2 regions of the Paenibacillus sp. A14 genome follow, and region 1 is predicted to be linked to the other one. Evidence: predicted binding sites of a transcription regulator. Region 1 holds the regulator's gene; the other holds the start of a gene.
What was found. The regulator Rex, encoded in region 1, represses fermentation and respiration genes when NADH is low (regulators of the CRP and FNR family bind a similar motif). The targets are predictions, from matches to a motif close to TTGTGAAATATTTCACAA.
Positions count from the first base shown of each region.

Region 2: the regulator Rex is predicted to act here: its motif matches at 1,466-1,483, upstream of nirB (nitrite reductase large subunit NirB).

Region 1 covers NZ_JBAGJD010000001.1:403,554-411,086, forward strand. The annotation lists gene V4U88_RS01930 (acetate/propionate family kinase) at 1-6, opposite strand, end outside; gene V4U88_RS01935 (3-hydroxyacyl-CoA dehydrogenase family protein) at 3-875, opposite strand; gene V4U88_RS01940 (AAA family ATPase) at 1,013-2,515, opposite strand; gene V4U88_RS01945 (hypothetical protein) at 2,508-3,041, opposite strand; gene V4U88_RS01950 (cell wall elongation regulator TseB-like domain-containing protein) at 3,233-3,718, opposite strand; gene V4U88_RS01955 (amidohydrolase) at 3,770-5,068, opposite strand; gene V4U88_RS01960 (redox-sensing transcriptional repressor Rex) at 5,046-5,708, opposite strand; gene dinG (ATP-dependent DNA helicase DinG) at 5,744-7,533, opposite strand, start outside.
Region 2 covers NZ_JBAGJD010000002.1:323,502-331,034, reverse strand. The annotation lists gene V4U88_RS05920 (anthranilate phosphoribosyltransferase) at 1-628, opposite strand, end outside; gene V4U88_RS05915 (ANTAR domain-containing response regulator) at 663-1,268, opposite strand; gene nirB (nitrite reductase large subunit NirB) at 1,762-4,197, shown strand; gene nirD (nitrite reductase small subunit NirD) at 4,259-4,576, shown strand; gene V4U88_RS05900 (formate/nitrite transporter family protein) at 4,599-5,474, shown strand; gene cobA (uroporphyrinogen-III C-methyltransferase) at 5,471-6,268, shown strand; gene V4U88_RS05890 (hypothetical protein) at 6,498-6,755, shown strand; gene V4U88_RS05885 (LLM class flavin-dependent oxidoreductase) at 6,891-7,533, opposite strand, start outside.

The DNA.
Region 1 (7,533 bases):
TTTCATATCCGGTCACCATCCTTGTCGTATTTGAAAAAGCCTTCGCCCGTCTTCACACCGAGTGAGCCCGCGCGAACCATTTTTTTCAGTACAAAGGAAGGGCGGTATTTCAGCTCTCCGAATTCGCGGAACATCCGCTCCAAAGCGGCAAGCACGGAATCGAGCCCGAAGCGGTCGGCCATTTCAAGCGGACCGTATTGGAACTGGTATCCGATACGCATCGAGTCATCGATATCCTCGGCGGTGGCCACGCCTTCGCCAAGCACATGGAGCGCCTCGTTGATCATCAGACAGATGATCCGGGAAGTGACGAAGCCCGGGGATTCGTATACCATAATTCCGCGCTTATCGACAACTTCCTCCACAAACCGCTTCGTTTCTTCAAACGTGGAGTCCGAAGTTTTCAAGCCGCGGATAATTTCCACGAGATTGATTTTGGCTACTGGATAAATAAAGTGCATGCCGATCACGCGCTCCGGATACATCGTCGACCCCGCGATCTCCGTCAAGCTGAGCGTCGATGTGTTGCTGGCCAGAATAATATTGCTCGGACATACTTGGTCGAGCTGTTTGAAGACCTCGCGCTTGGCATTCAAATCCTCCGAAATGGTCTCGATCACCATATCGCAGGTACCGAGTTCGGCAAAATGCGTCACTTTATGAATTTTGGATAAGATCAGCTTCTTCTCCGCCTTGGTAATCGCCCATTTCTCGAGCTGTTTGTCCAAGCTTGTTTCGATCATGCTGTACGCATGGTTTAATTTCTCCGTCGTCTCTTCCACGAGTAGCACGTCGAGTCCTTTGGCCGCCAGCATTTCGCTGATGCCTTGGCCCATCGTGCCGCCACCAATGACACCTATTCTTTTGAAGTTCATGGTCCTCTCGCTCCATCCTTTCATGGTCTCTCCATAATATTGTACCCCTGATGTCGAATAATACATCATTTTATACCCAACATATAATAATATCTTAGCACGAGCAAAAAGTAAAAAAAAATAACCGGCATGATAAATCATGCCGGTAAAGTCAAGCTGTCACGAAATTGACAACGGAATTGATCGCCGGAAAGGCGCTCTTCTTTAAGCAAAATTTCCAGAGAACGGTCGAATACGGCCGAATGGTCGATCAAAATCTGTTTGGACCGGGCCGCAAGCTCGTCCAGAATCTTGGAGTTTTCTTGCATCAACACCTCTTTGGTTACCATGTCCATATTCACGATGCCCAGCGAGGTCAAGCCCGAAGTCATCATCGTCTGCACCAGGTTCAACGCCTGTTCGAAGTCGTTGCTGGAACCGGTGCTGCGCCCTCCGTAGTAAATCTCCTCCGCGGCAGCTCCCGCCAGGGCGATGATAATCTGCCCTTCAATATAATGCTTGGTGTACAGGTATTTTTCCTCCCGCGGATTATGGCGCACATATCCCAGCGCTCTGCCGCGCGGGCTAAGCGCAACCTGGTTGACGCTCCCCGGAGCGACGACCTCGGCGGCAACCGCATGGCCAAGCTCATGCACGGCCACGCGCCGCTTCTCTTCTTCAGTCGATTGACGGTCTGTTTTTTCGCCCATCATGACCTTGTCGATCGCCATCGATAGATGACTTTGTTTAATTTCCTCCAATTGATCGCGCATCGCGTAAATCGCCGCTTCGTTCATCACGCTCTCCAGTTGGGCGCCGGAGAAGCCGTAGGATTCCTCGGCCACCTTGTCCAAATTCACTTCCGCATCCAGCGGCTTATTCTTCGCATGAATCTCCAAAATATGACGGCGGCCCTTCTTGTCCGGCAGATCAACCTGGATATGCCGGTCAAAACGGCCCGGGCGCAGCAGTGCGCTGTCCAGCATCTCTTTGCGGTTCGTGGCCGCGATCAGCAAGACCCTCGGCGTATCGGACGTATAGATGCCGTCCATTTCAGTCAGCAGCTGGTTCAGCGTCTGGTCATACTCGCGCTGTTGGCCGCCTTCCCGTTTGCCGCCGATCACATCGATCTCATCGATAAAAATGACAGCATTCTCTTTGTTCTCCTTCGCCGCGCGTGTGCGGGCGTCCTTGAACAAATCGCGAATCCGGCTGGCCCCGACGCCTACGTACATCTCCACAAATTCGCTGCCCGATGCCGCGACAAACACGGCGTTCGTGTACTGGGCGGCCGCTTTCGCCATCAGCGTTTTGCCTGTTCCCGGAGGCCCGGTCAGCAAAATCCCTTTCAGCGGGCGAATCCCGAACTTTTTGATCTCTTCATGACGCACCATAAAGTCGAGGGCTTCCCGGAGTTCCTGTTTGGCGCTGTCTTGACCGCCGATCTCTTCAAACGTAAGCCCGGGCGACGCCACTTTCTTCCGCTTGCGCTCCTGGGAAGCCGTCGCGACGATCCCGCCGCGCATTTTAACGGCCGTAAGCAGTGCGCCCACCATGACGAGACCGACGAGCAGCGGAATCACATTATAGCCGATAAAAGCGAGAAAGATGAGGAAAACCGGGACAAATCCGGCCGCAACTTCAATCATCCACTTACGCATTAGGCCACACCCCCATACTTTGCGGTACGCGAGGTAAAATAACAAACTTGCTCGCCTTCTCATCGGTTAACGTAATATACACGTTCTTATCGTCCATTTCCGCTTTGGCCGAAACGCCTTCGGTCTGCTTTTGCAGTTCATCCAACGTAGTCGTGATATCGGTGTACTCTTTCTTTTCCATAGCTTGAGCGATCGGGAACAAGGCCTTGTCCCACAATTCGTTCAGCTTCTCTGAGGCTTTGTCTTCCACGACCACTTTTACTTCGCGGCTGCCGATCCATTTGCCGCCTTCCCGCTCAATTTGCTCAACGAGGCTGCCCAAATTCGTTCCGGGCTCCAAATCAAGTTTCAACTCCACCTGTTTTGGGGTAATATCTGTTTGTACACTTTTTACGCCTTCCATAGAATTGATTTTATGCTCAAACGGGCTCTCAACCGCCCATTGTCTATACGCAAACCATCCTCCGAACAACAACAGTGCGGATACGGCCACACTTGCCACAATCGGTCCAACACGCAATTTCACGTTGAGGTCCTCCTTGCTGTAGAAAAATATAATGATAAGTATATCAGAAAATGGTAGACAAATACGCAAATTAAACTTACAAAGATGAGTATATCACATCGTATATACGATTTCGAATCAAGTTGTGAAATTATTTTAAATTTTTACGAAAAAAGCAGCCCAATGGGCTGCTTTTTGTTCTGAAGTTGATCTTACCGGTTGGGTAAAGTAAATACTTCCTCCAACGGCTCTCCATCGCTGAATCGGAAAAACCGGTAAAAATGATGGGCTTTCTCTTTGTAAAAGAGCTGCCAGACATACTGGTTGTTGTATATCCCCGGCATCAACCGGACAGGGGTTATCCCCGGAAATTTGTCTTTAATGATCTTGCGAATTTGACTCTCCGATACGCCTTCGGAAAGGGGCTTTACTTCCGGATTCCCCTTTTCCGGCAGCCAGACCATGACTTCCCGGCCGCTTTCATCCTTCCCCTGAACGACCCAGCACACTTGGTCCCAGACGGATTTCCAGACCTCATCGGCCTCGGTCAGTCCGGTTTCTCGCATCGCCCGCTGAATCGCTTGCTTCTCCCCCTGCCGTAGATCCTGCTGTACAAAAAGATAGAAGCGGTGAAGCCCGATGAGGACGAGCCCCAACATCAGAAGGGAGAGCAGGATCCACTTGGTTCTGTTCCTCAACCTTCTCTTCCTTTCCCCGATCGGCGTAGTTTCAACATACAGTAGATCGTCTTATCGGCCGAGAAGGCGCTCGAACGCAGCTTGGGCTTCAAAACGTACTTTTTCCTCATCAAGCGTCAGGCAAGCGCCATGCTTAACCACTTGCTTGCCGTTTACCCAAACATGCTCCACATCTTTCGGTCCCGCCGAATATACGATATGGGAAATATAGTCCGTGCGGGGCAGAAAATGCGCCTGTTCCGTATTCAGGGCGATAAAATCCGCCTTCATACCGGCGGCGAGCCGGCCCGTATCCTCAAGGAACAGCGCCTTCGCCCCGTATTCCGTACCCATGCGAAGCGCCTCTCCCGCCGGGACCGCCGTCGGGTCTCCCGACACGCCTTTATGAATCAGCGCCGCCAGGCGAATCTCCTCAAACATGTCGAGGTTATTGTTGCTGGCGGGTCCATCCGTTCCCAGCGATACGGTAACGCCCGCCCTGAGCAACTCGGGCACGCGGGCTACGCCGCTGGCCAGCTTCAGGTTGCTCCCCGGGTTGTGGGATACCGTTACCCGGTGCTCCGCCAAAACGCCGATCTCCTCGTCCGTCAGATGGACGGCGTGGGCCAGCAGCGTCGGCCGATTGAACATCCCGAGATTCAGCAGGTGCTGAACCGGGCGGACGCCGTAATCGGCTACATTTTGCTCCACCTCGGCTCTCGTCTCCGACATGTGCGTGTGCATCGGCAAATCCAGCTCATGTGCCGCCTGTACAATTTTCTCAATGTAATCCGGAGGGCAAGTATATGGAGAGTGCGGCGAAATCATGGTGGTGATTCGTCCGTCCGCCTTGCCGTGCCAATCGCGCGCAAAGCTCACCGCTTCGTTCAGCTTGCTTTGCTGCACCTCAGGAGGACAGAGCCCGATTACGCCGCGAGTCAATACGGCGCGGATTCCCGATTGATCCACGACGGAAGCTACCTGTTCCATATGGTCGTACATATCCAAAAAGGTGGTCGTTCCGCCCTTTAGCATCTCCAGCACGGACAAGGCCGTTCCCCAATATACATCCTCGCCGGTAAACTTCGCTTCCATCGGCCACATTTTCTCCTGCAGCCACTCCTGAAGCACCATGTCGTCTCCATAGCCGCGCAAGAGCGACATCGCCGCATGACCATGCGTATTGATCAACCCGGGGAGAAACAACAGCCCCTTGCCGTCAAACGTTTCGGCCCCTTCCACGCCTTGCGGGCGCTCCGTTCCGACGTATGTGATCCGGTCTCCTTCGACCAGCATATAGCCCCGGATGATCGGGGTTTTCTGATCCGGCACCGCGAAGGTACCGTCTTTAATCAGCCATTTTCGCGTCATGTTCCGTATGTTCCTTTCCGCCATCCAGATAATAAGCCAAACTCATCAAATCGGTTGTGAAATCCGCCGCATGCACGCGCACTTCCGAAGGCACCTTAAGGATGGTTGGCGCAAAATTCAAAATCGCTCCGATTCCCGCAGCCACCAATTGATCGGCAACCCGCTGCGCTTCCACATCGGGTACGGTGATGATCCCGATGCGGATGTTGCTGCTCCGCACCGTATCCACCAGCTCCTCGATCGGCTGAATCGTAATATGGTTGATCTGCGTCCCGATTTTGTGGGGGGATGCGTCAAAGACCGCTACAATTTTCATATTATCTTTCACATACGCGTTATAATTGGACAACGCGTGGCCAAGATTACCGGCCCCGATCAAAGCTACATTAATTTGCTGATCCAGGTTCAGAATTTGGCGAATTTTCTCGATCAGATACGTTACGTCGTAGCCGATTCCCTTGCGCCCGAAATCTCCGAAGTAAGCCAGGTCTTTACGGATTTGCGCCGGATTCAAATCCAGCTTCTGCCCAAGTTCCTGCGAAGAGACCGTAGGCACCTCCCGGCGGCTGAGTTCATTGAGAAAGCGCAGGTACACCGGCAGGCGGCGAACCACTGCATCCGAAATTTTTTCCGATTTCATCAAATTTCCCCCTACTTACACGATTTGAGGAACACTTACGATTCCCCGGCGTTTAACCATTCCGAAATTCGAGGCACCATCTGCTCCAACGGCATATGCTCCATTTTCGGTCCGGGCAAAGAATACAAGAAGTATTTACCGTAATAGGATTCCAAGATCCGAGTATCATAAACCACCACGATCCCGCGGTCCTGCGAGGACCGGACCAGTCTGCCGAAACCCTGTTTAAAGCGGATAACGGCTTGGGGAACGGACAGTTTCATGAACGGGTTCTTCTTCTCTTGCTGCAGCCTCTCGCTTTTCGCCTCCACCAGCGGATGGTTCGGAGGCTGGAACGGCAGGCGAACGATTGCCAGGCTCGTCAAGGCCTCGCCGGGAATGTCAACGCCTTCCCAGAAACTGCTCGTGCCAAGCAGAACTGAGGCTTGCTGTCCTTGAAACCGGCGGGTCAGCTTCGTTCGGCTTCCGCTGTCCATCCCCTGCCCGATTACGGTGATCCCCTGTCCGGCAAGCAGCTCCTTCAGCGGATCATACACCTGCCGCAGCATCCGGTATGACGTGAACAGGACCAGCATTCTCCCGTGGGTGGCGATCGCCGTATCGGCCAAGGACCGAACGAGCGTAGAGACAAAATGGTCGTCTCCGACACTGCCTTTCACGCTCGGGAAATCCCGCGGAATGACAAGTAAGGCCTGTTCCCGGTAATTAAACGGGGACGGAAGCATAGAGGTGTTGAGCCGCTCCTGCTCCGCCGCTTCGGTCAGCCCCAATTGATCGATCATGTACTGGAAGGACTTGTCGACCGAGAGGGTCGCCGAAGTCATCACTACACTTTTCTTCTTGTTGAAGAAAAATTCCTTCAATTGGGTGCTCACATCGATCGGCACCGCAAAGATTTGCAGCGATTTGCTGCGGTAATTGCCATTGCTCTCGATCCAGTAGACCGTGCTTAAGTCTTCAAGCTTGATAAAAAAGCGAAGCGCTTCCCGCTCGGTGGCGAGATCTTTCAGCAGCCCGCCGATATCGGTGATCAGGCTGTCATAGCCGTAGTCGTGCTCATCGTCTTTTAACTCGCCGATCAGCCTTTCCCCTTTGCGGATCACGTCGCCCAGAGCGGTATAGATCTGGTTCTCCAGCGCAGACAGGGCCTCCCACTGCTTCGGTTTCTTCTGGGGCAGCAGGCGCAGCACAAATTGCCCCGGATCCCCGGGCGCCGCGTCGCTGCGTTCCGGCATTAAGCCGAACATCTGGTCCGCCAGCCGATCCCAGATTTCCTTCACATCGACCAGTGTCGGATACAGCCCGTCGATGACGGAGCACCACTCGGCCGATTTTTCGCTCCCCGACTGATCCAGCATCACGCGCAGATTCGGAAATTGGCCTGTCTTGCTGTCCTTGAACAGCCGGGTGAGCGTATGGACAACGGTGAAATATTTCATTTGGAGCCCTAGGTGTTTCCCGGCGACTTCCTCCAAATGATGGGCCTCATCGATCACCAGGCGCTCGTACCCGGGCAGCAGCTGGTGTCCGGCCTGAATATCGGTAAACAGCTTGGAATGATTGGTGATGACCACGTCCGCTACGCCGGCTTCATGCTTCGCTCTGTGGTAGTAGCACTTGCGGAACCAAGGACAAGAGCGGCCGAGGCAGGAATCGGACTCGCTCGCCACCGTCTCCCAGAAGTCCCCGCCGCGGTTTCCGAGGTTCAATTCCTCGTCGTCGCCCGTTTCCGTGTGCGCCAGCCACACAATCATCTGGGCGGCGGTGATTACCTCTTCCTTAGGTGAGGCAAAGTCTCTTCTATTAATTTTATGTTCAAATTTGC
Region 2 (7,533 bases), on a different contig from region 1:
TCCGGTCGAACACCGTGTTGTGGAATACACCGTACACGATATATGGGGAGTGGCTGTAGTCGACCAGCTTCTCCACGGTATTGAGGATCGTGCGGAGGCCGAGCTCTTCCCGCAGCTCCCGCAGGTTCCGCAGCGGGGGACACCAGGCTTCGGCCGGCACGACCAGCACGCCGCTTCCCTCGGCCGCGGCCGCCGTCCGGTCACGGGAGACCACCTCTTCGTCCAGCCCCATGGCATGGAGCACATCCATCAGGGTAACGCCCCATTTGGGCGGAAGCGAAGAGGTGCCGTGCAGCGTTACCGGAACGCCCGCCGCAGCCAGCACAAAGGCGGCGGCGAATCCGGGCATGAAGGAGCTTTTTCTTCCGTCATACGGCCCGGCGCAGTCCAGTCCGTGTGCACCACGCGGGATGCGTACGGCACGGCTGCGGATTACCTCAACGAAGGCGGTCAGTTCTTCCACGCTCTCCATTTTGATCCGCTCCGCCAGGAAAAAGGCTCCGATTTGCGCCGGCGTCGCCTTCCGGTCCAGAATTAGCTCCGCGGCGGCGAGCGCTTCCTCGTAATTCAGGTCGCGGGCACCGCGCTTGCCCCGCCCGACTTCCTTCAATATTTCCGTCATGTTCATACGGAATTCCTCCTTGTGAACCCGCCTGGCTTTGCTAGGTTTTTAATTGTTGGTGGGCCTTGACGATCGAGGTGGCGATGTCGACGATTCGTTTACGTTCATTCATCGCCCGCCTGCGCAAAACGTCGTAGGCTTCCGCCTCCGGAATCCGGTTTATTTCGCACAAAATGCTTTTGGCCAAATCGATCCATTTGCGTTCTTCCAGCCGGGAGACCAGTTGGGCCCGCTCCTCGAGCCATTGCTGGCGCTCAAAAAAATGCTTGCCTCCCAGGTGGAGCGCCCAATGGAGTTCGTGGGCGGACATGGAGGGAGTCAGGATGCCATCCACCGGGACGTCCTCCTCGCAAGCTTCCAGGGAGGAGGCGGCCGTTTCGGCGCTGCACCACCAAAGAAGCGGAACCGGCTTCCACCGGGACAGTTGCTTCTCCCAGTCGTGAATTCCCGTTATCGGCAATTGCAGGACGACGGCATCGGCATCCTGGACTTTTTTGCGGATTTCCTGGCTTCGGCAGGAGGCCAACACCTGGTACCCGTGGCGTTTCAGCAGATGCTCCGGCCCTGCTTCACTTCCGGGCGCATCGGATGGTCCCTCGTGTTCCTTAAGGGAGGCAGCTTCGCGAATGACCAACAGGAAACGCATCGGAATATAACCCTCCTATTCATTCCAACTTCAATAACCAACCCGTCATAAAACCTTACATAAACTCATCCTGCAAGAAAGTTTTATCTGTATTTTCGCGTGGTATTTCAGAAAAATCAATATAATTTTCGTAATAAAGCATGGATTAAGTGACATAATTGCTTTCTAATTCTGAAATTACAATTAAGTAACATGTTATGTGATGTATTTTAAATAAAATGAGATATTTAAAATTTTATGTCATGTATATTGACATGAAATAAATTATTGGATATAGTAGCCTCAACGATGAATTACCAAACGCATAGTCAAAACCATCGGACACAATGGCGTGCCGATGTTGAAGCGGCAACGGAGCCTGTCTTCGCCAGAATCAAGGGATTGGAAATGAGCATGAAACCTGCATGCTTGTGACCGGTCTGTGGCGGAGCAGGCTTTTTCTGTTATGCAACGCTTGTACGAAGGACAAAGAAACGGAAGGGGAGAACCGGACATGGGTGAAAAGAAGAAACTGGTGCTGGTCGGCAATGGGATGGCAGGGATGAGGACGGTCGAGCATGTGCTGAAGCTGGCCCCGGACGCTTATGAAATTACCGTTTTTGGGGCGGAGCCTCATCCGAATTATAACCGGATCATGCTGTCCTCCGTATTGGCGGGCGGGTCCGATTTAAAAGAAATTGTGATTAACGATTTGGATTGGTATGCGGACAACGGAATTCGCCTGTACACCGGGGATGCGGTGGTCAACATCGATACGGGGAAGAAAAGGGTTGTCTCGGAGTCCGGGGTGGAGATGGAGTACGATGCCTTGATCGTGGCAACGGGTTCCAATCCGTTTATGCTTCCGCTGCCCGGCGTGAATAAAGAGGGCGTTATCGGGTTCCGCGACATTAACGACTGCCATTTAATGATGGAGGCTGCGAAAAAATACAAAAAAGCCGCCGTCATCGGCGGCGGGCTGCTGGGCCTGGAGGCGGCGAGAGGACTGCTGCATTTGGGGATGGATGTCTCGGTGATCCATATACATTCTTATTTAATGGAGCGCCAGTTGGATGAGCCGGCGGCCAAAATGCTGCAGTTGGAGCTGGAAACCCAAGGCATGAAATTCCTCATGGCCAAACAGACCGCGGCGATCCGGGGAGGGCGCCGGGCCGACGGGCTTGAATTCGCGGACGGCAGCTCTCTGGATGCGGACCTCATCGTCATGGCCGTGGGGATCAAGCCGAATGTGGAGCTGGCCAAATCCGCGGGACTGCAGGTCAACCGGGGCATCGTCGTGGACGACTTCCTGGAAACCAGCGTTCCGGGCATCTATGCGGTTGGCGAGTGTGCGGAACACCGCGGGATCGCCTACGGCCTCGTGGCTCCGCTGTACGAACAGGGCAGCGTGCTGGCGAAGCGGCTGGCGGGCGTGGAAACCGGCGGCTATACGGGTTCGGTGACCTCGACGAAGCTGAAAGTGTCGGGGGTGGACGTTTTCTCGGCCGGGTATTTCATGGACGCCCCCGGAACGCGATCGATGCGGATTCAGGATGATCTGGAGGGTACCTATAAAAAAATCGTCCTTCAAGACGACAAGCTGGTCGGCGCCGTGCTGTTCGGGGATACGTCGGATGGAACCTCCTTGTTCGCGAAGATCAAGAGCGGGGAGAACGTGGCCGGCAAGGAGAAAGAGCTGCTGCTCGGCTACCCTGCCGGAGGTGGAGCGGCCGTTTCGCCGGCAGCCAGGCTCGCCGCCATGGCGGATGACGAGATTATCTGTGGCTGTAACGGCGTATCCAAAGGCACAATCGTAAACGCGGTTAAGGACGGTTGCGGCACGGTCGGCGAAATCAAGGCCTGCACGAAAGCGTCCGGTTCCTGCGGCGGATGTAAGCCGCTGGTCGAAGGGCTGTTGGAGCTGTACGGGGACGGAACCGCGGGTGAGCCTGTCAAAGAGGGCATCTGCGGTTGTACTTCGCTGGGACGCGATGAAATTGTGGAGAGCATTCGGGCGATGTCGCTCAAATCCGTAAAAGAAGTCATGAACGTGCTGGAATGGCGTGAGCCGGAAGGCTGCTCGAAATGCCGCCCCGCGCTCAACTATTACCTGGGCATGCTCTGGCCGGCGGAATATATGGACGAGAAGGAGTCCCGCTTCGCCAATGAGCGTTACCACGCCAACATCCAAAAGGACGGCACCTATTCCGTCGTGCCGCGCATTTATGGCGGAGTAACTTCCCCGGCCGATCTCAAGCGGATTGCGGCCGTGGCGGAGAAATACGACGTGCCGATGGTCAAGTTTACCGGCGGACAGCGGATCGACCTGCTCGGCGTAAAAAAAGAGGACCTTCCGAAAATTTGGGCCGAGCTCGATATGCCGTCGGGCCATGCTTACGGCAAGGCTTTGCGCACCGTAAAAACCTGCGTCGGCTCCACTTTCTGCCGGTTCGGCACCCAGGATTCGATCGGCATGGGAATCGCGCTGGAGAAGGCCTTCGAACGGCTCAACACGCCGGGAAAAGTAAAGCTTGCCGTCTCCGGGTGCCCGCGGAACTGCGCCGAGGCGACGATCAAGGATCTTGGCGTTGTCGCGATCGACGGCGGCTGGGAGCTTTATGTCGGCGGCAACGGAGGCGTCAAGGTTAGGGCGGCCGACTTGCTGTGCACGGTGAAGACGGAGGAGGAAGTCATGGAGTGGACGGCCGCGTACCTGCAATTTTACCGGGAGCAGGCCAACTGGAACGAACGCACGGCGCAATGGGTGGAGCGCGTCGGGCTGGAGACGATCAAAGCGGTGCTGGAAAACACCGTGGAACGCCAGGCTCTGGCCGCCCGGATCGAAGAAACGCTGAGCCGGACGACCGATCCGTGGAAGGAGATCATCAACAGCGAAGAGCTGCGGAAAAACTTCGAACCGCTGCCGAACGCGGAGCCGGTCGTGGGGTAACATGGGCTATTTTGCGGAAGGATGCCATGAATTGAATGGATTTTTTGGGGAGGGAACAGCCATGCTGACGAAAATAAAAATCGCTCAAGTGCAGGATATCGATGCGCTGGGCTCACGGACTTTTACGGTGGGAGATAAAGAGATCGCCCTGTTCCGGCTAAGCGACGGCAGCATTCATGCCGTGGAAAACCGCTGCCCCCACAAAGGCGGGCGGTTGTCGGAAGGGATGGTGTGCGGGTCCAACGTACACTGTCCGCTGCACGATTGGAAGATCGATCTGCGAAGCGGCAGCGTCCAGGAGCCGGACCACGGTTCGGTGATTGTGTATGAAACGGAAGTGGACACCGCAACGGGCTCCGTCTACATCACTATAGACTAACTGGAACAGGGAGGCTGGGCCGATGGATTATGTAAAACCTGCGGAAGTACTTGAAGGAATGATAGAAGCGGGAGCCAATAAGGCTGAGTTGGGAATCCGGCAAATGCTGATCAAAGGCTTTTTGGCCGGTGCCATTCTGGCTTGTGCGACGACGCTGGCCTTTGCCGCGACGCAGCAGACCTCGCTCAGTCTTGTGGGCGCGCTGATTTTTCCCGTCGGTTTCGTCATCATTATTCTGCTGGGCTTGGAGCTCGTGACGGGCAGTTTTGCGCTGATCCCGCTCGCCGTTCTGGAACGGAAGGCCACCTTCCGGCAGATGCTGACGAACTTCGGCTGGGTCATTGTTGGCCACCTGCTCGGCTGCGCCCTGTATGCCGTACTTTATGGCCTGACGACTACGAAAATGGGAACCGATTTGAGCCACCCCCTGGTTCAGACGCTGATCACGACGAGCGAAGCCAAAACCCTCGGGTATAAGGAGATGGGCCTCTCGGGTCTGGGACTTGTGCTGATCAAAGCGGTGCTGTGCAACTGGATGGTGACGTTAGGCGCGGTGATGGCTTTTACTTCGCGTTCGACTGCGGGGAAAATCGCTGCGATGTGGCTGCCGATTCTGATTTTTTTCGCCCAGGGGTTTGAGCATGCGGTCGTAAATATGTTCGTCATTCCGGCCGGGATGCTGCTGGGGGCAAAGGTAAGCCTGACGGACTGGTGGGTGTGGAACCAGCTTCCGGTGTTGGCCGGAAACTTGCTCGGGGGCATAACTTTAACGGGCCTGGGGCTTTATTTTTCGCTGAAAAAGAAAGCCACCCCCGCGGCTCCCGCAGGTTCCCCGGTTGAGACGGGCGAGGGCCGGTTCGTTCCGGCGTCCGTTTCCCGGGCGGGGGAGAGCGTATGATGCGCCCGGGGAAGGGCTTCGTGAGCATTGTCGGAGCGGGCCCCGGCGATCCGGAGCTGATCACGGTGAAGGCGCTCAAGGCGATTCGCGCGGCCGACGTCATCCTGTACGACCGGCTGGTGAACGTCGAGCTGCTCACCTACGGCGATCCGATCGCCGAGCGGATCTACTGCGGCAAGGCGCCGGGGCGGCACGCCATGACGCAGGAGATGATCCAGCGCCGGATGATCGACAGCGCGCTGGAGGGCAAACGGGTGGTCCGCCTCAAGGGCGGGGACCCGTTCGTGTTCGGCCGCGGCGGCGAAGAGGCGCTGGCGCTGGCCGCCCGGGGCGTTCCGTACGAGGTGATCCCGGGCATCACCTCGGCGATCGGCGCGGCGGCCGCGTCCGGCATCCCGCTGACGCACCGCGGCGTCGCGGCCTCCTTCGCCTGCGTGACGGGCAGCCGCTGCCCGGGCGCCGAGGCCGACGAGGACGGCGGCGGGCCGTCCGTCCGGTGGGAGCTGCTGGCCCATGCCGTCGACACGCTGGTGATCTACATGGGCGTCAGCCAGCTGAAGGAGATTCGCAGCGAACTGCTGCGGCACGGCAAGGCCGCCTCGACGCCGGTGGCGCTCATCGAGAGCGGGACGACCCGGCGGCAGCGTACGTTCACCAGCACGCTCGGCGAGGTGCACAAGCTGGCCGCGGCCGTGCAGATCAGCAATCCGGCGCTGATCGTGATCGGCAAGGCCGTGCTGGTCCGCGAACAGCTGGACCAGTTGGAGCGCCAGGCCGCGGCGATGATCGGATAAGACGAACAACGGATGTCCCGGGGACATCCGTTGTTCGTCGTTTGGAGGGGAGAAGATCCCCGGCGCGCGTTCCGTGATTGGACCTCGAGTGTACGCAAGCTATCATTAATTTGCCGGGGACGCGTCGCTCCCGAAATAATTACATCGCAATTGCCGGCATCTTGCTCTTATCCACCTAGAGTGGTAGTTATTAATTAAAGAATAATTCCACTTCTGAGAGGGTGAGAAATTGAAAGTTATCGAATTGGCCATTGTATTAGATGATAAAGAGGGAAACTACGCTGAAAAATTTGACCTGGTTGCCTTGCCTTTTGTTCCAAGAAAAGGAGAAATGATTTTATGGAATCATAAACTTTATCGTGTGCTGGATGTTATGTATGGTTTTGATACGAACCCGTACGACTATAATTTTGATGCCGGCCCTACTACTCAAAGTTCGGTGGCTCATAATGTAACTTATAAAGTTTTTTTGAAACCTGATAGTTAAACAATTTTGAATTCTATTTGCCGCATTAACTCCGAGCTGTTCTTTAAAATCAAGATTCCGTTTTATTCAATAGACTAAGGGGCTGTCTCCAGATCATTCAATCTGTGGAGACAGCCCTTTTAACGTGTGTAGCACTTAGTTGTTTTTGAGCTCGGCCAGCAGCTCGTAAGAGCGTAAACGGGCTTTATGGTCATAGATTTGTCCGGCGATGATCAGTTCGTCCGCGCCGGTCTCCCGAAGGATTTCCTCCAACCGGTTGCGGACCGTGGCTTGGGAACCGATGGCCGAGAAGCCGAGTTGACGTTGGACGAGCGCTTTTTCCTGCGGCGTCCAGATCTCTTCGAGACTGTCGACGGGGGCGCTCAACTGCCCGGGGCGGCGGCGGATCAGATTCAGGAATTGCATCTCCTGCGAAGTCGCAAGCCTGCGGGCCTCGGCGTCCGTAGCGGCGACAATCACGTTTACGCCGACCATGGCGTACGGCTTCTCCAGGTGGACCGACGGCTGAAAATGGCCGCGGTACAAATCCAGCGCCGGCAACAGGTAGTCCGGCGCGAAATGGCTGGCGAAGGAGAACGGCAGGCCGAGAGCGGCGGAGAGCTGTGCGCTGAAACCGCTCGAGCCCAGCAGCCAGATCGGGATATTGAGCCCTTCGCCGGGGACGGCCCTTACCCGCATCGAGGAACTCGATACGGGGTGGAAATATTCCCGGAGCTCGCGCAGCCGCTCCGGGAAGTCCTGGCCGTCGCTGCCCGGCCCCCGGCGCAGGGCCTGCGCG